DNA from 4 places in the Brevibacillus sp. JB24b genome. Region 2 is predicted to be linked to each of the others. Evidence: riboswitches for the same ligand, from Rfam matches in the RefSeq annotation. Region 2 holds a riboswitch; each other region holds the start of a gene.
What was found. A riboswitch is a leader RNA that binds a small molecule or an ion and turns the genes downstream of it on or off. The one in region 2 is predicted to bind cobalamin.
Positions count from the first base shown of each region.

Region 1: it holds a riboswitch for cobalamin, as region 2 does, so the genes downstream of both, nrdI (class Ib ribonucleoside-diphosphate reductase assembly flavoprotein NrdI) here and ACQV1I_RS14070 (FecCD family ABC transporter permease) in region 2, are expected to answer to the same signal.
Region 3: it holds a riboswitch for cobalamin, as region 2 does, so the genes downstream of both, cobJ (precorrin-3B C(17)-methyltransferase) here and ACQV1I_RS14070 (FecCD family ABC transporter permease) in region 2, are expected to answer to the same signal.
Region 4: it holds a riboswitch for cobalamin, as region 2 does, so the genes downstream of both, metE (5-methyltetrahydropteroyltriglutamate--homocysteine S-methyltransferase) here and ACQV1I_RS14070 (FecCD family ABC transporter permease) in region 2, are expected to answer to the same signal.

Region 1 is NZ_JBNVQV010000001.1:2,824,640-2,830,079, forward strand. Features, by position in the region: gene nrdE (class 1b ribonucleoside-diphosphate reductase subunit alpha) at 1-737, opposite strand, end outside; gene nrdI (class Ib ribonucleoside-diphosphate reductase assembly flavoprotein NrdI) at 703-1,128, opposite strand; cobalamin riboswitch at 1,328-1,523, opposite strand; gene xerS (tyrosine recombinase XerS) at 2,026-3,147, shown strand; gene abc-f (ribosomal protection-like ABC-F family protein) at 3,308-5,359, opposite strand.
Region 2 is NZ_JBNVQV010000001.1:2,994,738-3,000,177, forward strand. Features, by position in the region: gene ACQV1I_RS14065 (ABC transporter ATP-binding protein) at 1-598, opposite strand, end outside; gene ACQV1I_RS14070 (FecCD family ABC transporter permease) at 600-1,697, opposite strand; cobalamin riboswitch at 1,958-2,154, opposite strand; gene ACQV1I_RS14075 (DUF421 domain-containing protein) at 2,500-3,360, opposite strand; gene spoVAC (stage V sporulation protein AC) at 3,502-3,987, shown strand; gene spoVAD (stage V sporulation protein AD) at 3,989-5,002, shown strand; gene spoVAE (stage V sporulation protein AE) at 4,999-5,352, shown strand; gene ACQV1I_RS14095 (DUF1657 domain-containing protein) at 5,381-5,440, shown strand, end outside.
Region 3 is NZ_JBNVQV010000001.1:1,336,052-1,341,491, reverse strand. Features, by position in the region: gene ACQV1I_RS06560 (sirohydrochlorin chelatase) at 1-867, opposite strand, end outside; gene cobJ (precorrin-3B C(17)-methyltransferase) at 881-2,707, opposite strand; cobalamin riboswitch at 2,897-3,090, opposite strand; gene ACQV1I_RS06550 (nitroreductase family protein) at 3,285-3,848, shown strand; gene ACQV1I_RS06545 (hypothetical protein) at 3,946-4,464, shown strand; gene ACQV1I_RS06540 (bifunctional transcriptional activator/DNA repair enzyme AdaA) at 4,640-5,212, opposite strand.
Region 4 is NZ_JBNVQV010000001.1:2,798,774-2,804,213, reverse strand. Features, by position in the region: gene ACQV1I_RS13370 (manganese catalase family protein) at 60-629, opposite strand; gene ACQV1I_RS13365 (spore coat protein CotJB) at 646-927, opposite strand; gene ACQV1I_RS13360 (spore coat associated protein CotJA) at 930-1,145, opposite strand; cobalamin riboswitch at 1,451-1,646, shown strand; gene metE (5-methyltetrahydropteroyltriglutamate--homocysteine S-methyltransferase) at 1,811-4,117, shown strand; gene ACQV1I_RS13350 (ABC transporter ATP-binding protein) at 4,654-5,440, shown strand, end outside.

The sequences.
Region 1 (5,440 bases), 170 kb from region 2:
AGGAATTCTTGAATGTCCGCATGGAAAATATTGAGATAAACAACTCCACTACCATCGCGTTGACCTAGCTGATTTGCGTATGAGAACGCATCTTCAAATAGCTTCATCACAGGAAGAACACCACTAGCCTTCCCATCTAATCCTTTGATCTGCTCTCCAGCCGCACGGATTTTGCTTAGATTCAAGCTCACACCGCCACCAATTTTGCTTAATTGCAAGGCCGAATTAATAGAGAACCCAATCGAATTCATAGAATCATCTACTTCAAGTAAGAAACAGCTAACTAGCTCTCCACGTCTCTTCTTACCTGCATTTAAGAAGGTAGGAGTAGCAGGTTGGTATTCTTGCGAAATTAATAAGTCTGCATATTGCAGTGCTTTTTCGCTGTCCCCTTTTGCTAAGAATAGGGCAACTACAGCAATTCGATCCTCGTAACGCTCAAGAAATTTGCTTTCATCATTTGTTTTCATCGCATAGTTATGATAAAACTTGAACGCACTCATGAAGGATGGGAAGCGGAATTTTTTATCATATACATAGCGATAGACCCGTTCGATATCGGCAAATTCATAGCCTTCAAACACTTCAGCTTCATAGTAGTCATTTTCAATCAAGTAGTTAATCTTCTCACGTAAGTTATGGAAAAAGACTGTATTCTGATTTACGTAATCAACAAAATAACTCTTCGCTGCCTCTAAATCTTTATGAAACTGAAATTTCCCGTCTTTCTTCACCATAATTTCGTTGTTCAACGTGATCCATTGTGGTAGTTGCGTGGACAAAGTGAAATACCTCCTGCTTAAAAGTTTCTACATCTCTTTTGGTACCGCTCAATTCAAATTTCATGATTAATGGCACATTGTATTGGTCGGCAATCTGGTCAGCTGCTAATCCGTAGCGAGTCCCCCAATTCATGTTCCCGCTAGTTGCAACCCCCTTCATCCATTGAGAGTGTTGAGTTAGAAATTGTCGTGTCGTTTCAGGAACTTGTCCAAATCCCGTTGTATATGTAATCAGAATGAAAGGTTCGTTTATGACGATATCATCGGAAATTTGTATACATCGGAAATCTAGTTTTTGGACGAAACGCTTCACATTTCCTGTTTTGGAATCATATACGATCAGCATCGATACACCCCCCTTTCATGTATAAAGGACATAAGATGGTAGTAAGCTGACTGCTGATAAATGCTACTTTTTGCCAACATAAAAAGCTCATCCCTTCATGGGTGAGCTTTAAAACGGCACAACAAAAGAAAAAATAGCAAAGCAAATAGCCGCTACTATTTAATCCCAGTACCGTTCCAACTTCCCACTCCCCGAAGATGCGAAACTAAGAGAATGGGCAGGTCTACTGACTTGTGTTTCACTTTACTTTGAGCCCTTCCCATATAAGTCGCCTGAGACATGCTTATACAGTGGTCTGCTCATTTCATCCACACTTACAGTTGCGGGGACAGCTCTGGAATTTCACCAGATTCCCTATTAAGTCGCAAAATGACACCTAATTCTCGGCGGTAAAGTAACTTTTATCAGTATGTAGTATATAACATTCATATGAGACACTAAATGTAGTCTTGTCACCTAGCATACAATGTTTCTATCAAAAGAGCAAGCTACAAAATGCCTACAAGTCAAAAATAAAACTCGACGAACTGATAGGTAAGACAACCAGCTACACTTCATGTAAAAATTGCCTCTTTTATCTGTTTTTCCTTAATAATTACATCTCTACTCATGTAAAACGCAACGTTAACTTAGGTTGCTGCATCTTATCTAATAATGTAACTGTCACTTGAAAATTTCTAACTAGTCTCCAATCAATAAGCGTAAAGGATAACAAAACCCCACGTATATAGCTTGTTAAACAAGAACAAATGTTCTATAATCAATAGTAAGCTATCTACAGCCCTTACAGATATATCATTGTACCAGTATAAAGTCATTTTGATAACGGATTATTGAAATTTTTATATGTATTTATTTCGATATACGAAGTTGAGCAAAGGATAGGTGGTCATTCTCATGTCTACAACTAAACAACGGGATTCCTTACAACTCCTTGAGAGAATCCCTTCTTTTCCTTGGTTTGTTGAAAAATATGTGGATCATAAAAGATCGAAACGCGCTTCCGTCTCGACTCTACTCGGCTATCTACGTGATTTTGAATTCTTTTTTCGGTGGCTAATGGCAGAGGGCCTCTCCACTGCCCAAGCAATGAGCGAGATTACACTCAATGAGCTAGAGGGACTACGCAAAGAAACAGTAGAATCCTATCTTCTCTATTTACAGGACTCTCATCTATTTGAGCGTTCGTTACTATTAACTAAACCCACTAAAAGTGCAAAAAAAGAATACAGTGACTTGACAATATCTCGCAAGCTTTCTAGCTTAAAGTCCCTGTTTTACTATTTATCTGCACTCTCAGAGGATGAACATGGTGAATCTTACTTGCAGCGAAACGTGATGGCAAAAATTGAGTTACATGTGGAAGAGGTTACACCGCTCGCTCGTGCAAACGCTATCCGCTCTAAAATTTTAGTAGATGATCAAATCCAAAAATTCGTCGATTTTGTGTACCATGGCTACTTGCAGTTCTGTGATACCAAGAAAAAGCTACATTTTCATTATCGAAATCGGGATCGAGATGTCGCCATTATCGCGTTAGTCCTTTCTGGAGGATTTCGTGTATCTGAAATTGTTAATTTGAACCTTCAAAACGTGGTACTGGAGAAAAATCAGGTACTAATGATTCGAAAAGGAAAAAAGGAAGATGCCCCATTCTTCAGTGATTGGGGAAAGGAATATTTGCTCCGTTATCTGAATACACGTCAGAAGTATCAGCCACCTGCTAATGAGGATGCTTTATTTCTAACGGTATCACCTACAAAACCAATCGGCCACCGCATCGATCTACGTTCCGTTCAGAAATTAGTAAAAAAATATGGAAGTGCATTTGGAATGCCAGACATTTCTGTACATAAGTTACGTCATAGCTTTGCTACCCAGTTTTTGCGATTAAACCCTGATCCTCATCAGCTTCAAGCTCAATTAGGTCATTCAAAAATAGATACTACGATGCAATATGCCCATGTACTAGATGATGCTTTGAGTAAAGCGGTAAATCGAACAACTCGTAAATTATAGAGAAAAGCCCTTCTTTGCATGTGGAACACCTACAACGCAAAAACTACACACTATCTCCCCCATACGCAAACCTCTATAATATTAAGGTATATAAAAAAGCAGGCAGCTTCCTTCCTTCGAATGATTGCTGCCTGCTCTTGCTTACCATACTGGGTTCAAACTATTCTTCTCCTTGCATAGCGTACCAATTTTCATAAAGCTGCTTGATCTCTTGTTCTTGTTCTGCTATTTGATTCTGGTAGTGAAGAAGCTGTACATAGTCGTTCTTAACTTGCTCCATTTCCCGCTGCCACTGCTCACATTGCGCTTCTTTTTGAGCAATCTCAGTTTCTAATTGCTGAAGTTTAAAAGGATTCACTTTAGGTACTCTTGCTTTATTGAGAGGAGCTAATTGTACCTGTTTCTTATTCTCTGTTTGACTAGTTTGATGTACAAATTCTACAGTTTCAGCTTGGTCATCAGGTACCTTTTGGAGCTGATCATTATTACTCTGTTCTTTGTTTTGTGCATCTTGTACATGTAAGCTTTTTTGCTTGTATTTTACCATTGTATGATTGTGAGCTAATTGGTGCTTTTTGCGCTTTTCTCTCGCTTCTTCATAGGTTCCTTCATAATGGGTCAAGTGCTGATTATCAATCCAGTAGACACCTTCAATCATCTTTTGTAAAAAATATCGATCATGGGATACGATGAAAAGTGAGCCTTGGTATTGAAGTAGGGCTTCTTCCAATGTTTCTCTCGCTTCAATATCTAAATGGTTAGTAGGCTCATCTAGTATAAATAGATTAATGTCTTGATTCATCAACTGAGCCAGCCGTAGTCGCATCCGCTCTCCGCCACTGAGTTGACCAACTTTTTTAAATACATGCTCACCATAAAACAAAAACCGAGCCAGCATATGCCGTGCTTGTGCTTCTGTTACAATCGCGACTTCTCGAAACGCATCAATCACACGCCGTTTAGGATCTCCCTCTAACGCCTGTTGTGATAAATATCCAACCCTTACTTGGCTTCCTAGCATTATATTACCTGCGTCCGGTTCTAGCTCCCCTAAAATCATTTTAAGAAACGTAGATTTACCGCTCCCATTGGAACCCAGCAAAGCTTTCCGCTCACCATATCGCATAGAGAAATTCGCTTCCTGTAAAAGACACACATTCCCAAAAGCTTTCGTCACAGCATTCATTCTTATTACATCTTGACCACTTCTATCTGTTCTTCGGAAAAACAAGTCCATTTTATCAGCTTCGAGACGTGGACGTTCAATTTTCTCCATTCGTTCCAATGCCTTCTCCATACTCTTGGCCCGGCGATGAAAAGAATCGTTGGGAGGATTAGCCTGGTTTCCCCATTCCCTTAGTCGCTTAATTGCTTCTTTCATTTTCTTGAATTTCTTTTGTTGTTCTTGATAATCCGCGAATTGCCGTAATAAACGTTCCTCTTTTTCCTTTACAAACTCGCTGTAATTCCCTTGATAGGTTTGTAGTTCTCCACTATCCACCTCCCATATGCTTGTAGCCACTGCATCCAAAAAGTAGCGATCATGGGAAATGAGTAAAATAGTGCCAGGATATTCACGTAAGAATTGTTCTAACCATTCCATTGATTCTACATCCAAATGGTTAGTAGGTTCATCCAAGAGGAGTACATCACTTTTTTCGCATAAAATTTTTGCCAAGCCAATCTTTGTTTTTTCTCCCCCACTAAGCAAAGAAAAAGGGGTTTCAAGTAACGACGTGGACAATCGCAGACCATCTACTACCTTTTGAATACTAGCTTCCACCATATATCCGTCTAGTTGTTCGAAAGTATCCTGCAATCGTTGATAGCGAAATAATAATTTTTCCTGTTCCTCAGTTGATAATTTTTGATACTCGTCGATATTTGACATGAGTTCTTGGCACGATTGCATGGACAACTCTATTTCTTGCACCTTGGCAAAGGCACTTTCAATGACATTTCGTGCCGTCCATTCCTTAGGATATAAAGGTTGTTGTGATAAATAAGCAAAGGTAGCATCCTTTGCTCGAAAAACAGTTCCTGAATCTGGGGTATCTAAGCCCAGTAGCAAGGTGCAAAGTGTGCTTTTTCCCGCCCCATTTGGTCCAACAATACCAATACGTGACAACCGGTCCACTTCACAAGTGATATCGGTTAATACCATATTGGCTCCGAATGATTTTGAAAGAGAGTTTGCAGCAAGAATGATCATGATCTATTTCCTCCTTGGAAAACAGCCCCTCACAAGCGCTACACAAGCGTTAACATACCCCATGAATCATTTCATATCATT
Region 2 (5,440 bases):
AGGCAGCCAGTACACTTTTTTGCTGTTGTTTTAGCAACTGTAGCATCCCCAATTGATGATGAATGTCCAAATGATTAGTTGGTTCATCTAGCAATAAAAGATCGGTCTCTTGCACAATAGCTCTAGCCAATAAAACACGCTGCTTTTCTCCACCAGATAAACTCAAATAACTCCGGTCACCCATGCTCTGTAAGCCAACTTGAGCTAGAGCCTGATCCACTAAGGCTATATCATGCTTATTCTCATTTTCCCACATACTCTTGTGTGGAGAACGTCCCATCAGTACAAGTTCGTATACATTAAAATCAAATTGAATTTGTGTTTCTTGTACCACTGCGCTCAGTTCTTTTGCTAATTGCTTCTGCTGGTATCGTCCAAGTTCTTTTTCAAGTAGGAAGATACTGCCTGTCGTGGGTGAAAGGGTTCGATATACTTGCTTAAGAAGAGTAGATTTACCACTACCATTTGGACCAAGTAAGCCAACGAATTCTCCTTTTTGTACGTGTAAATCTATCTGTTGCAAAATACATGTCCCTTGGGTCTCATAGCCTACTTGCTTTAACTCTACATGCTTGTCCACGCCCAATTTTACGGTCACATCAGCTTCCTCCAAACGTGTACGCCCTACGACGTAGTAACCAGATAAAAAATGGACCGCCGCAAAGCGCTGTGACTATTCCGATCGGTAATTCCTCAGGTGCAATGATCAACCTTGCTAATACATCTGCCCAGACCATAAAAATCGCCCCTCCACAGGCACAAAGAGGAATTAGCCTCCTATGATCAGACCCCACCCACAACCGAAAGATATGGGGTAACATTAAACCAACAAAGCCAATGCTACCGCTTACAGCAACCAGTAAACCTGTAACAAGGGAAATCGTAATCAGTAGGATCTTACGCATATTTTCTGGATGTAAACCCAACAGCGTAGAGGTTTCTTCCCCCAATATCAACAAATTTAGGTTGCGTGCATTCATCCATAAAAATAGAAAGAAAGCAATTACCGCAATAGTTGGCAATACAAGTGACTCCCACTTGGCACGAGTGAAGCTCCCCATCATCCAGTACAGAACACTTGAAAGACTTTCAGCTCTCGGTGCCAGCATAATAAAAAAACTAGTAAGCGCTGACAACATAATAGAAACAGCTATTCCAGCTAACAACAGACGTATTAATTGCACTCTCCCACCTACCAGCGACAAAAGAAACACCAATACAATCGAAGCTAGAGCGCCTAAAAAAGCCGCTAAAGAAAGCGCATACGAACCAAATACCCCCAAACTACCAAATAACAACACTGCTGTTGCCCCCACCGATGCCCCCGATGATACTCCTAGGATATAGGGATCAGCTAAAGGATTACGAATCAATGCCTGAATGGCGATCCCAACAATAGACAAGCCGGCACCTACAATCGCAGATAATAAAACACGTGGCATTCGAATATCCCAAACAATATGCATTTGAGCGTTAGGTACATCAGTTACTATCCAGTTTTGGACAAAAGGAACATGTGAACCTATTACCTTCCAAACGGTAACTGGGTCAATTTGCACTGGTCCCAGCATGATTGCCACCGTCATAGATAAAAATAAAACCACGCCGCTTCCAATCAATTTCGCTATCCAGTTTTTTGTATAATGTGTACCGATGCTGTTAACTGACGTTGGGGCTGTCGTGGCGGTTTGTTGCATGCTTCTCCCCCCTGTGTAATGCAAAGTAAACAAAAGCATAATTTGAAATAAGAAGCTTGGTGATCACCCAAGCTTCAGGTGCAGGTAGCACCGAGTTGGACCTGTACGTCCCATTAACATTTTATTATTCTGAGATTTGAAACAAAAAAGCATCCGCTCCAAAAGGAGACAGATGCTTGGGTTTTTGGACAAACCAATTCCTTATAGGCGTATGTATAATATCACCACACGACCTACCCAAACACCTGCCCATCCTCGTGGGAGTGTTACATCTTACGGCAGGTCTCCTGGCTCATGGATCGTCGCAATCATCCTCCCTTCCCATTCTCTGTAAAAGTGAACAGTGGTGTATCGGATGTAGCTCCTCATATACAGTGGCGGGACCGCATCGGGTTTTCACCGAACTTCCCTTTTAAGTCTGATCCTTAAATCAAACACCGTAACATGGATATAAAAATGTTGTAATTGTTTGTGAGTGTAACACGATTTGGTGGAACATGGCAAGGTAATGGTGAATTTGTGATATGTTTGTAAGAACTTTGTAAAATATTTACGTAATGTTTGTAGTTTGGTAGTATTCAGATCATTATTTGTTTACATAAAGTTAATTATGTTATTAATTTATTATCGTAATTCCTAGATTTCTCATATCTTTAACACTTATTTTTTTATCTCTAAATTATATGTATAGAAAGCAAAAAAGCCATCCAATTAAGGATAGCTTACCTTTCAAGCAAGTTGCAACCGATTTTATACTCGGCCTCCTATATTTCTATTCAAAGCGTCCATATCGTAACCCTTTTTAGCTTTGTAAAAAGGATTTTACCCCTTCTATCATTTGTTTTAAGCGTAGAGCACCCTGCTCATATTCCTTTTTAGCCACATCATTTTTCGTTTCAAGAGAAAAAGTCTCCAAATCGGCCTGACATTTTTTTAGCGTGGACAATGTCAATGGTTTCTCTTGTGGCACCGGTACCGTAATTTGATCATCATATAAATCTACATTCAATTGCCCGTAACTATCTACTTGTCCGATATAAACGTTATCTAAGACGATGCCCATCTTATCTAAAGTTGTTTCAAGCCATCTTTTTGATAAACCTGTGGTTGCCAACGGCTCTAGCATAATATTTCCATCCAAAATGACCGTCTGAGGTTCTCTACTTGGAGCACCTTGGATATTCAGATCTTTGGAAGTAAGTGGTTGATTTTCTTTTTTTAGCAGAACACTAATCTGACCATTTTGTTCTAATAGCGCATACTCAACATCAGCTATCGAGAATACATTTTTTAGGCGTAATTGTTCTAACAATTCCTCACCTGTATAATTCTCCTTCTTGAGATTGTCCTCCATAATCTTACCATCTTGGATCAACACACGAGCATTTCCTTCAACCATATCGCTCACTGTCTTACTTTTGACCGATAGATAACTGAAAAGAAACGGTACAAGGGCCCAAATGATCATACTAACAAACCCATTCATAAACCTATCATCAACGTCAGCAGAAATGAATCCCGCAATAGAACCAATTGTGACACCCACAATATATTCAAAAAAAGTGGCTTGGGCAATTTGACGTTTTCCCATTAATCGCGTCAAGAACAATAATGTAAAAAGCGTAACAATTGATCTAAAAACAATCTCCCAGAATTCAGGCATAAATACCCTCCCTAGAACTTCTAATACCTTCTGTCTCATTTAGGTTGTGTTACTTTGTGGTTTTTTATATATGAAAGTAAGGTATAAAAACTGGCTTTGTATTCCAAATTAACTTTGACTACATTAATAAAGGAGTTAAAGATGGCTACAAAAAACAAAAAATTAACGGCAACCCAAATCGAATACCAAGCATTTGCAAAAGCGTTAGAACCGCCCCGACCTGTGCTTAAAAATACGATTCGAGCTTTTTGGGTTGGTGGTTTGATTTGTTTATTAGGACAAGTTATTCAAACCTTTTTCATTCACTTTTTTCACTTTGATGAAAAAAGCGCTGGAAATCCGACCTCTGCTGTTCTAATCGTTATTTCTGTTCTTCTGACTGGTTTTGGCGTTTATGACAAGCTGGCACAATTTGGAGGGGCTGGAACTGCTGTTCCTGTTACTGGCTTTGCCAATTCGATTGCTTCAGCAGCTATTGAACACAAAAGTGAAGGGTATGTACTTGGGGTAGGCGGTAACATGTTTAAATTAGCAGGTTCTGTTATCGTTTTTGGAGTAGTTGCCGCGTTTTTCATCGCATTACTAAAATGGTTTTTTACTTATGCGGTAGGTATAGGAGGATCTTAAGATGTTAAAAGGACATCAATCATGGATTTTTCCAAGCAAACCAACGATTTTATCCACCGCTACGGTTGGTGGACCTTTTGAAGCACAAGGAAAAATTGCGAATGATTTTGATATTCTTCACAGTGACACCTGGCTGGAACAAGACAGCTTTGAAAAGGCAGAAAAAATCATGCTAGAAGAGGCATTTGACCTCGCAGTAAAACGAGCGAGTTTACAAAAAGGAGATATCAATTATCTGATTACAGGAGATTTGATGAACCAAATTATCTCCTCAAGCTTTTCAGCACGTACCATTGGGGTACCATATCTAGGTGTATTTGGTGCTTGTTCAACGTCCATGGAAGGTTTAGCATTAGCAGCTCAATTGATAGATAGCCAATCAGCTAATTATGTTCTTACTGGTACTTGCAGTCATAATTCGACTGCTGAAAAACAGTATCGCTATCCCACAGAATATGGTTCACAAAAGCCTCCCTCTGCACAGTGGACGGTAACTGGCGCTGCAGCTGCTGTTGTGGCACCTAAAGGTACAGGGCCAAAAGTTGTCTCTGCTACGATTGGGAAGGTCGTTGATATGGGTCTGACTGATCCTCTTAATATGGGGGCAGCTATGGCTCCCGCTGCAGTAGATACTATACAAGCCCATTTTCGAGATATGCAAATTGGACCTGATTATTATGATTTGATTGTTACGGGTGATCTTGGAAAAGTTGGCCATTCGATTGCTGGAAAATTGTTAAAGAAACATGGGTTCTCCATTCGTGAAGAAGCTTTTACAGATTGTGGATTATTAATTTATAACGACAATCAAGAGGTGTTCTCAGGAGGTAGCGGCTGTGCATGCTGTGCTACTGTTACGTATGGTCATTTGCTTAATCGGTTAACTAATCGGGAATGGAATCGAATTTTAGTAGTGGCAACAGGCGCTTTACTTTCACCACTCAGTTTTCAACAAGATGAAACGATTCCTTGCATAGCACACGCTGTAGCTATTGAGAGGGGGGGAAATGAGTGAGCATTTTTATTTGGGCATTTATCGTAGGAGGCATCATCTGCGTCATTGGGCAGTTATTAATGGATGTTGCCAAACTAACACCTGCTCATACAATGTCGACCCTAGTGGTAGTTGGAGCCATTATGGATGGACTCGGCTGGTATGAACCGTTAATTAAATGGGCTGGAGCTGGTGTTACCGTTCCCATTACGAGTTTCGGGAATGCCCTAGTCCATGGAGCTATGGCAGAAATGCAACGCGATGGAATCATCGGGATCATTACAGGCATTTTTGAAGTGACCAGTGCAGGTATTTCTGCTGCTATTATTTTTGGTTTTTTAGGGGCACTTGTATTTAAACCAAAGAGTTAGAGACATACTAAATCCGGAGGTGATAAGGATGACAGTAGCTTCATCAGTAAAACAAACATTAGCTAGTTTAAAAAGTGCACAGGCTAAT
Region 3 (5,440 bases), 1.7 Mb from region 2:
GTGATCATGGTCATGGTGGTGATCATGGTCATGATCGTGGTGGTGATGATCGAATACAGCAAGTTTTCTAAATTGACAAAGATCACAGTTGGCTAATGCCCGTCCTTGTAGTGCTTCCACAGAGCGATCTACTACAATTTGTTCTAGCAATTCATGGAAGCCTAACGCCTCGCTCATCGATGCTTGTATATCAGGGAACTCCTGATGAAACTGTTGTAAATTCTCTTCTAGACGCTTTAACAGAATACCCGTAAATAACAAATAAGGAAGGACATAAATTTGCTTAGCTCCTTGTCTCACACAACGAACTAACCCTTCTTCCACTGTTGGATAGGTAACGCCCATGTACGCCACTTCAACGTTACCTACCCCTGTGCTCTCCCACAACAAACGAGCTATTTTACATAGGTCACTGTTTGCGTCCGAGTCACTACTCCCACGACCTACTAAAAGAATGGCACTATCCTTGTTTGCCTGTTCTAGTGGAGTAAATGTGGTTGTATTTTGTAAACGATCTCGCAAAATTTGCACCATATCTTCATGGACACCTATAGGGCGGCCATAGCGAAAATCGACATGTGGATATTTCGCTTTAGCTTCATCTATTTCATGGGGAATGTGTAGTTTTGCATGGGCTGCTTGAAACAGCATTAATGGTACCATTGCTACAGTGGTAGCCCCGCGCTCTACTATTTTTTGCACCCCTTGCATAATGGTTGGTCTGGTTAACTCCAAGAAACAAGTCTCATACAGTGTTACCTCTGTTTGTTCCTTTAACAACTCAGTAACTCGCTGTGTAAACTGTAGAAGATGCTCATTTCCCTCGGCATCTCTGCTACCATGACCGATAAAAAGTATTCCGTTCAAAGAATTCCCCCCCTTAATCTCCACACGGTTCTTCGATTTGCAACGGCGCTATGAATTCCTGATAACGATATTCAAGTACTTGCCCTGTACGTTTAAAGAATTTATGGAATCGTTCATCGATATGACCTTTTACCTTATATTCATCCACGATTCGTTCTACAAGGCCAATAATTTGCTCTTCTGGTACTCCCTCGGCAATGCGTTGTCCAGGATGTGCATTACGCCCAATACGTTTACCACCTAAAAACACATCATATGCACCACGTCGATACACAAGACCAATGTCCTCCATAACCGCACCATAGCATGCCATTCCGCAGCCGTTAAAACCAATTTTTAAATCTTTAGGCACAGCTAGACCATCCAATCGTCTGCCTAATTCTTCAGCTACGGGTATGGATTCATCCTTTTCTAAATCACAAAAATCACATGCTTTTACCTGTGCACTAGCTCCGATCGGAAACAACTGAAAGTCTACTGCTCTTAATTGTTCTGTTACTTTTTCCGGATCTACCTGAGGTAATCGGAGAAGAATTTGATGCTCAATGCTATACATCATTTCTCCGCCATCTTTAGTCAAATCTGCCAAGAGTCGCATTTGTTCAGAGGTAAAATTCTTGCGCGCTACGCCAGGCGAAACGCCTAGCTCTAAAATATCAACAACTCCGCTAAACGGACGTGGTGGAGGAGTGATACCCTGATTAAGCTCTAAGGCTGTCTTTTCATCAACACACGCAAGCGCTTCCATCGCTAGTTGAAAAGCTTTAACCGCTTGTTTAGGAGCTTGAAAGCTCTCCGTTTCTACCTGAAAAGAGTTTTCAGGTACCTGCTCTACTTCTCCAGAGCATTGCCTGGGATTTGAAAGGGCTTCCATTGTCGCTAATGGTGTTGAGTCAGAAACTTGAGCTTCTTGTATTGTAGCTTGTGGTGACGTCGCTACAGTCACTCCACCAGTTGGTTGGCCTTGTTCAGAAGAAGAGCCAGATAACAGATCTCCACTCTCAGGCTGACTGTGAAGCGCCCAAGGCTCTGCCTTCTCCTGTAAACGTTCATGAGGTTTTAGCGGTTGTTCCATACGATTTAACGTATATTTACGTTGATATCCGCGTGGTGTAATGATTTTTTGGTCGTAAACAAAGGTGGTCGTGTTTCCGATGATTACCGTTGTCAACATTCCAATTTCATGCTGCAACATGTCTGCAAGAGTTGTAATTACAACATGCTCACGGTCTCGGTAGGCGCTTTTCACGATTCCTACAGGCGTATCAGGAGAACGATATTTTAATAAAATTTGCTGTGTTTCTACAATTTGTCGTGTACGACGACCACTGCGAGGGTTATATAACGCAATTACAAAATCAGCAGAAGCGGCTGCTTCCACACGCTTAGCGATCGTTGCCCACGGTGTAAGATGGTCACTCAAGCTGATTGTGCAAGCGTCGTGCATGATTGGAGCACCTAATAAAGAGGCGCAAGATTGAATTGATGAAATCCCAGGTACAACCTCCACCTTCACCCCAGTGGATTCTTTCCAGTCTTTTTCTACAAGTACTTCATAGACTAATCCGGCCATGCCGTATACTCCAGCATCCCCACTAGAAATAACGCCAACAACTTTACCTAACTCAGCCAATCTTACCGCTTCTTGAGCACGACTAACCTCTTCTGTCATCCCAGTACGTACGACACTTTTTTCTGAGATTAGTTCTCTAATTAAATCTACATAAGTGTTGTAGCCAATTACCACTTCGCATTCTAGGATAGCCTCTTTTGCGCGATGCGTAATGTGATCATGATGTCCTGGTCCAAAGCCAATTAGTAGAATTTTTCCTTTATCCATCTACTCCAAGCCCCCTATCCTTATTTGCAATCGATCTTACATTTTTATACAATAAAAAAACAGCACTTCCCCCCCGTCTGACTTACGTGAGAAGTGCTGTTATGATGAGCTTGTTATTTTTTGAAAAGGAGTGTCCCCTTCTGTAGCAAAACTGCTCTCATAACACCTCCCCATCTGCCGTAGGTCTGGCGGTGTTGTTAGAATAAAGAGGGTAGCCTGACTCATGGATCGCATCCTGCTCCTTTTCGCCTCCTGAATATTTGTTATATCCAGTGACAAAAGCGGGCTCTCCAATTACAGTGGCGGGACCGTGTTGGATTTTCACCAACTTCCCCATGTGAATCGTTTCTCATGTAACAATTCCTTTATTCCCAAGCTTATGTGATTACTTCTATCATAATCCAATTTGCATTTTATTGTCCATACTTTTCTGTCTAGCCCACTCGGGACTGGACAAGAAGTAAAAGAAGATCGTATACTGACATACTATTAGAAATCTTCTATTTTTATGCAAAGACAAAAACATATTTGAATAAACAGTATCATATTTAACATATTATAGAAAGGTTGTTAAAACATGTCCCTCTTAAACACATTACAACAGCGTCAAGCTATACGTGCCTACGATGGTCGCGATGTAGAAAAGGCAAAGATTGAGCAGTTACTAGAAGCAGCTGTACTAGCACCCAATGATCGCTTGCGAGAACCTTGGCATTTCTATGTTATTCAAGGCGCTGCTAAAGAACGATTTAACCAACTAGCACAGGATTTCTTACTTGAACGCTTTCCTACCAAACCTCATTTAGTAGAAGAGTCCATGAAAAATGTTCTAGCTACCCCTCTCATTATAATCGCTACATCACAAATCGTAGACGGAGACGAAGCTTCCTCGCTTGATAATGATTACGCTGTAAGCTGCGCTATCCATTCTATGTGGCTGATGGCGTCTGAGCTAGGACTAGGTTTTGTGTGGCGTACGCGCGGTGTAGGTCTAGCAAGAGATGAACGTCTCAAAGCATTCTTATCCCTATCCGATCAAGAGAAGGTGATTGGTTCGTTATTCATTGGCTATCCAACTGACGAAGCCACACCTCGTACTACTCGCAAGCCTTTTGCACAGAAAACAACCTGGGTCGAGTAAGATTTTGGCATAATTGAAAAGGTTACATTTTTCCCCGCTTTGTTGTAACATTTTCCTCTCCTGCTACGTATTATTTTTATAGTAGGTGATGATACATATGACAAATCACATGACTTTTGCCATAATGGTAGGCTTGTGTGCGACAGCGGGACTTTTTTTATTTCGACGCGCTGTGATGAGTGGGGATCGTCAGCAAGGTGGATTCTGGATTAATGGCCTAGCTATCGCTATTGCAACTTTGCTGGTTTTGTTCTCAAGCGCCATCGTCGTGTTCCTATTGGTTACGATTCTCTGGACAGTCGGCTTTCTGTTTCCTATGTTTGTCGACAAATCTGATTTCTGGGTACTCGTTTCCTTTGCGGGCGTCTCCTTTTTCATGTTAATGCTGTACGAACTCATTCTTGAACCAGTCCTTTTATACATAATGCAAAGACTACATATCTCAAGAAATTGGAAATTGATACCTGAAATTTTAGCAACTACCTTTATTTTTTATCTCGTGCATACCACATGGATTCCCGGTGTCTTGTTAACTCCATTAACTCCCTTATTTGTTGGTATCCTGGCTGTAACAGTCGATTATTTTTTAGAATGCATCATGGGTGAAAGAAGATAAAACATAGACACGACAAAAAGCACCTCTTTGTGCGCGAATTTCGCAGCACGACAGTAGGTGCTTTTTATCTGTCCTTTCATTGGACAAAAAGGCGCTTCTGCTAGATACAGAAACGCTCAATCTGTTCTTACATTCTTTTTTATATGTATGTTCTACCGTTTTACAACATGTACACTTAGCGTGTTGTTCCTGTTTTGCCCTGTTTCTTCTGCTGTAAGCGGTACTGAGTAGGTGTACAACCTGTTTCCTTCTGAAAAACAGCGGCAAAATAGGCACTATTGCGAAACCCTACCCCGCTTGCAATCATTGAAACATTTCGATCTGTTTCTAGTAGTTGCTTCTTCGCTTCATCCATTCGGATGCGCGTTAAATATTTGCCGGGTGTTATCTTCATGCAACGAGAAAAACAACGCTGCAAATAAAAAGGACTCACATAGAGACGTGACGCCATTTCACGCAGAGTTACGGGTTGGTTATAGCAATCGTGAATCATCTCTAGCAGACGGGTTGCCGCATCTTCTTCCGCCGATTTCCATGTTGGTTCAGATGGTCTACACCGCTTGCAAGGACGAAAACCTGCAGCAATGGCATCGGACGCCGCATAATAAATCTTCACATGCTCTCTTTTGGGTGTCCTTGATTTGCATGACGGTTTGCAAAAGATCCCCGTCGTGCTAAGGCCATAAAAGAATAGTTGATCATAATTTGGATCGCATTCTACTATAGCCTTCCAGAACTCCTCTTTCATCCACGATCCCTCCTAGCCTTCAATCTTCAGTATAACGTAATGTTTTTACTTGTAGTAAGCAACCAAGAATAAAAGAGCAAAATTTCGATAGTTTTTTCTTAATTTCACAATTATGTAACTTTTTCCAATACATATGATTGTTCCATTTCATGTTCTTCTTGATCAATTTACTAACAGAACATTCTTTATTTTACTGATACTAAAAAAGCTAAGAGAAGGAAGCAAGCT
Region 4 (5,440 bases), 200 kb from region 2:
TTGGTCAAGTCGCCTTTCGTATTCTTTTGTATAGCTTTCTCATATTGTTGGCTACTTAGTTAAAAAATCTTCTGTTGTTCACGATCTGCTTTTAAAATCTCCACTGCTTCACGGAACCGTTGAGAATGCACAATTTCACGTTCGCGAAGAAAAGAAAGGCTATCGATTAGGTCGACATCATCAGTCATATTAATCAACCATTGATATGTAGCCCTTGCCTTTTCTTCCGCAGCAATATCCTCATACAAGTCTGCAATTGGATCACCCTTTGCTTGAAAATATGTAGCCGTGAAAGGAACACCGGCTGCATCATGAAAAAACAGAGCCTTATCGTGGCTTGCGTAATGTGCGCCAAGACCTGCTTCTTCTAGTTGTTCAGGAGTAGCATCCTTCGTTAGCTTATATACCATTGTTGCAATCATTTCGAGGTGGGCAAATTCTTCTGTGGAAATATCGTTTAGTAGCCCAATGACCTTGTCAGGAACTGTATAGCGCTGATTCATATATCGTAGAGCAGCTGCTAATTCTCCATCAGCTCCACCATATTGTTCCATCAAATACTTTGCCATTTGAGGATCACATTTGCTTACGCGAACAGGATACTGTAACTTTTTCTCATAGATCCACATTCAAAATCCCCCTTTCTTACACCTGCCAAGGCCAAGGTACATCTTTCCACGACCATGGGTATTGGGCAAAGCTATTGCCAAAATTCATCAGAGGTCCGAATGAAGATTCGAATTGGCGCTTCAGTGTCATACTTTGCTGAGCAGTATCGTTGAATTGCTTAATGGCTGCCATGTCAGTAGGGTGGGTGTCAAGATATAAGTTTAATTCCACTAGAACAAAGTCTAGCACCTGAATTTGATGAAGCAGCTCATAAAATTGTTGCTGTTGTTCATCCGCTTGAGTACCATGATCGCTCACTTTTATTTTCCCCCTTTGTACGGATTTTCATATGGCGCATACAGAGCAGGCCAAAGGGTTCCTAGACAAAGAGCTTTGTACGGATCAAATTGGGGTAAATTCGGGGGTTGAAATCCCAAATAGAGTTGTGGCGGCGTCTCATAGGTTACAACCCTTTGTGGCGGACAAGGATCACATGGACCGATGAAAGGATAGTATGCCTTGCGGTTTCGACTCATATGATTGCCTCCTTTCCTGTAGATGTCCTTATATGCTTATCAATTGGACAAGAAGAGTAGAACTGGAAACATAGGTAAAAAGAGAATGAATTCATATCTTGCAGCCTAATTTTGGGCAAGATGGGGGGATGCTGGTACAAGGTGCGTGCGAATACGGTCAGCATGTAAGTAACACAAGTCCCCTAAGGTAAGAAAAAACGCAATTGAATAAAGATGTGGAATTTTGTGTGAAGTTGTATTATGATAGCAAACATACCTAGATAAAAGAGTATAGTTGTTTATGTTTTTCGTATTAATATTATTGAATTAAATATGTGGAAATAGGTTCTTTGAACGATCAGTATCAAGGATGAAAAGGGAAGCACGGTGTAAATCCGTCACGGTCCCGCCACTGTAAAAGAGGAGTTAGTGCAAAAAATACCACTGATCCATTAGGATTGGGAAGGTATGTGCTGATGATGATTCTTAAGTCAGGAGACCTGCCTATTTCGACAACACTGTGTGACCTACGGGAGATAGGGAGGTGTTAGGATAGCTGTGGCAGTTGTATACGTATATTCACTGCTTGTTCAAGCATCTCTAACCATCTTTTGATTGGAAGAGATGCTTTTTTGTTTGAGTTGGTTCTTTAACGAAAAATAACCTGTCTAGGAGGGCGAACAAGCATGAGCAAAGGAATAAGCAAAGGAATAAGCAGCAGTTTAGGATATCCACGCATTGGTGAGAATCGCGAATGGAAAAAGGGATTAGAAGCATTTTGGGCTGGAACAATTAAAGAGAAGGAGTTTCTTGCTCAAATGGAGCAAGGTAGACTCCAGCATTTACAAAAGCAGAAGGAAATAGGTATTGACCTGATACCGGTCAATGACTTCACCATGTATGATCACATGTTGGATATGGCTGTGATGTTCGGTTATGTTCCAAAACGCTATGAATATGCTGGTGGGGCAGTACCTTTGTCCACCTATTTTGCTATGGCTCGTGGTAACCAACAAGCGGTTGCTTGCGAAATGACCAAATGGTTTAATACCAATTATCACTACATTGTGCCGGAATTTCAGGATATCAAACCCGTTCTTACAGAAAATAAGCCGCTTCTTGCTTATAAAGAGGCGAAAGAGAAGCTGGGCATTAACGGAAAACCTGTCATGGTGGGACCTTATACTTTTATTAAGCTATCCAAAGGGTTTGATCCTTTGCAGATACCAGCTATTATCTTGCAGCTCATCCCTCTTTATGTGCAAGTACTGACTGAATTAGCGCAGGAAGGCGTGGAATGGGTTCAAATGGATGAGCCGATTCTCGTAACATCTTTATCCGAAGACGAAATGAAGACGATCTCCTACATCTATGAACAACTTCATGAGGCTGTTCCACAACTACAAATCATGCTACAAACCTATTTTGGTTCTGTTACATTCTACAAGGAAGTAATCCATTTACCTGTTGCAGGAATTGGGTTAGATTTTGTCCATGATGCGGGACGTAACTTTGAACAGATCACTACAAGTGGATTTCCACAAGACAAAGTACTTGGAGCCGGTATCATTGATGGCAGGAATATTTGGCGCGCCAATCTGACCCATAAGACAAATCTTCTCTCAAAAATCAGAAGTCACGTGGATGCATCACGTATCTGGATTCAGCCATCTAGTAGTTTGCTCCATGTTCCGATCAGTTTAAACCAAGAGACACAGCTTGATTCACTAGTTAAAGATTCATTGGCGTTTGCAGATGAAAAACTAATGGAAATCAAGCATGTTACAGATTGGTTGCACAACAAAGAGGAAAGCGTTAAAGAGATTTTCGCTCTGAATCAAGCAATTATAGAACGAGTAGCGAACTCTGTAGCTAGAAATCGCCCTCGTGTACATGAGGCTGTGGCCAGCTTGGATTTAGATCAGATAGAGCGTGCATCTGATTATGAACAACGGCGACAACAACAACAAAACCTCTTGCATTTACCGATTCTCCCGACTACAACGATTGGTAGTTTTCCACAAACAACAGAGGTTCGTCAGGCGAGAAATAAATGGCGGAAGGGCGAATGGTCGGCAGAACAATATGAACAATTTTTACAAGCAGAAATCCGTGAATGGATTGACATACAAGAGAAAGTTGGGCTTGATGTGTTGGTTCATGGGGAATTTGAACGGACGGATATGGTGGAATTTTTTGGTGAAAAACTAGGGGGATTTGCATTTACTAAGAATGGATGGGTGCAATCCTATGGTTCTCGTTGTGTGAAACCGCCTGTAATTTATGGAGATGTAGAGTTTATTGAACCAATGACAGTCAAGGAGAGCATCTATGCTCAATCTCTTACATCTAAACCGGTCAAAGGAATGATCACAGGTCCAGTCACTATATTAAATTGGTCCTTCGTACGTGACGATATTTCCAGACACCAGGTAACCTATCAGATCGCACTAGCCTTACAAAAGGAAGTAGAGGCGTTGGAAGCAAGTGGGATTACTATGATTCAAGTCGATGAACCAGCATTACGTGAAGGGCTACCGTTAAAGAAAACGGAGTGGGAAGCGTATTTAGATTGGGCAGTAAAAGCATTCCGGTTAACCACTTCTTCTGTAAAAGACACTACTCAAATTCATACTCATATGTGTTACTGCGAGTTTCATGACTTTATAGATTCTATTAGCGATCTGGATGCTGATGTTATTTCGATAGAAACATCGCGGAGCCATGGTGAACTAATCCATTCCTTCCATAATCACTCCTATCTAAAAGGTATTGGTCTAGGTGTCTATGATATTCATAGTCCCCGCGTTCCAACTGTGGAAGAGATAGTGAAAATGATTGAGAATGCTCTACAGGTCCTTGAATCCAGACAATTTTGGATTAATCCTGATTGCGGGTTAAAGACGAGAGGTCGTACGGAGACGATTGCTTCTTTAGAAAATATGGTGACAGCCACTCGGTTGGTCAGAAATACGATAACGGCTATTCCTTAGTACGTTGAAGTAGAATCTGAGAATTTAATAACGGGGGAAAGAAGAGTAACATCACGTGCTTAACTTACGCTTATTGCTCTAGATGATATGGGAAAACCTACGTTAGCTCCACCGATCATCCCGGAAACAGAAGAAGAGTAACGACAGTATGAGCAAGCATAGCAGCGTTATGAAGATCGGAAAAAACGTAGGATGGAAAAGGACAGACAAATGGGTTCTGCTGAAAAGACGTAAGAAAAGAGAAAGCAAGGAACTGAAACGAAACAGGTTAGACGACGGGCAGCATTTCTAGTTAGGGAGGGGGTTCCTAATTACTGGAATGCTGCCGTTCCTATTTAAACAGCACCGATTAAAAACCAATATGCTTTACCAGTTTTCAGTAAAATGCACAGGATAATAGAAGAAGGGAACAAAAGAAGTAAGAATTTTTACAGTACACTTCTAAATGAGAAAGATATTCACTTTCAGTTTTTGATCGTTTATACTTAGCAGTAATGTTTTCACTAGTAGACAAGAGAGAAAAGAGTGATAAATTCGTGTTACGTCGGTTTTTTTCCTATTATCGCCCTTATAAAGGTTTATTCATTTTAGATTTTACATGTGCCATTATTGCAGGATTGCTAGAATTAGTATTTCCATTAGCAGTCAATCAATTTGTCGATAAACTACTTCCTGGGCAAGATTGGTCGTTAATTGTTGGGGCTTGCTTTGCTTTGTTAGGTATTTATGTTCTAAACACAGCTCTTAATTATGTTGTTACGTATTGGGGACATATGCTTGGCATAAATATTGAAACGGATATGCGTAAAAAGCTGTTTGACCATATCCAGAAGCTGTCGTTCCGTTTTTTTGACAATAATAAGACGGGACACTTAATGTCTCGCATGTCGAATGATCTTATGGAAATTGGAGAAATCGCTCACCATGGACCAGAGGATTTGTTCATTGCTGTAATGACTCTATGCGGTGCATTTGGGGTAATGCTGTATATTAATTGGCAGTTAGCATTGCTCACATTTCTCGTTATTCCTTTTTTGATCTGGTTAACGGTATTCTTTAACAAAAAAATGACGTATGCTTTCAGAAGAATGTTTACCGATATCGCAGACTTTAATGCGAGAGTAGAGAATAACATTGGTGGCATTCGAGTGGTACAAGCATTTGGTAATGAAGAGTATGAGAAAGCACAATTTGCTATTAATAATGGACGTTTTCGTTTGACGAAATTACTTTCTTACAAGATCATGGCTATGAATATGTCAATTAGTTACTTACTTATGCGACTGGTGACACTGTTTGTATTGATCTGTGGAACTTGGTTTG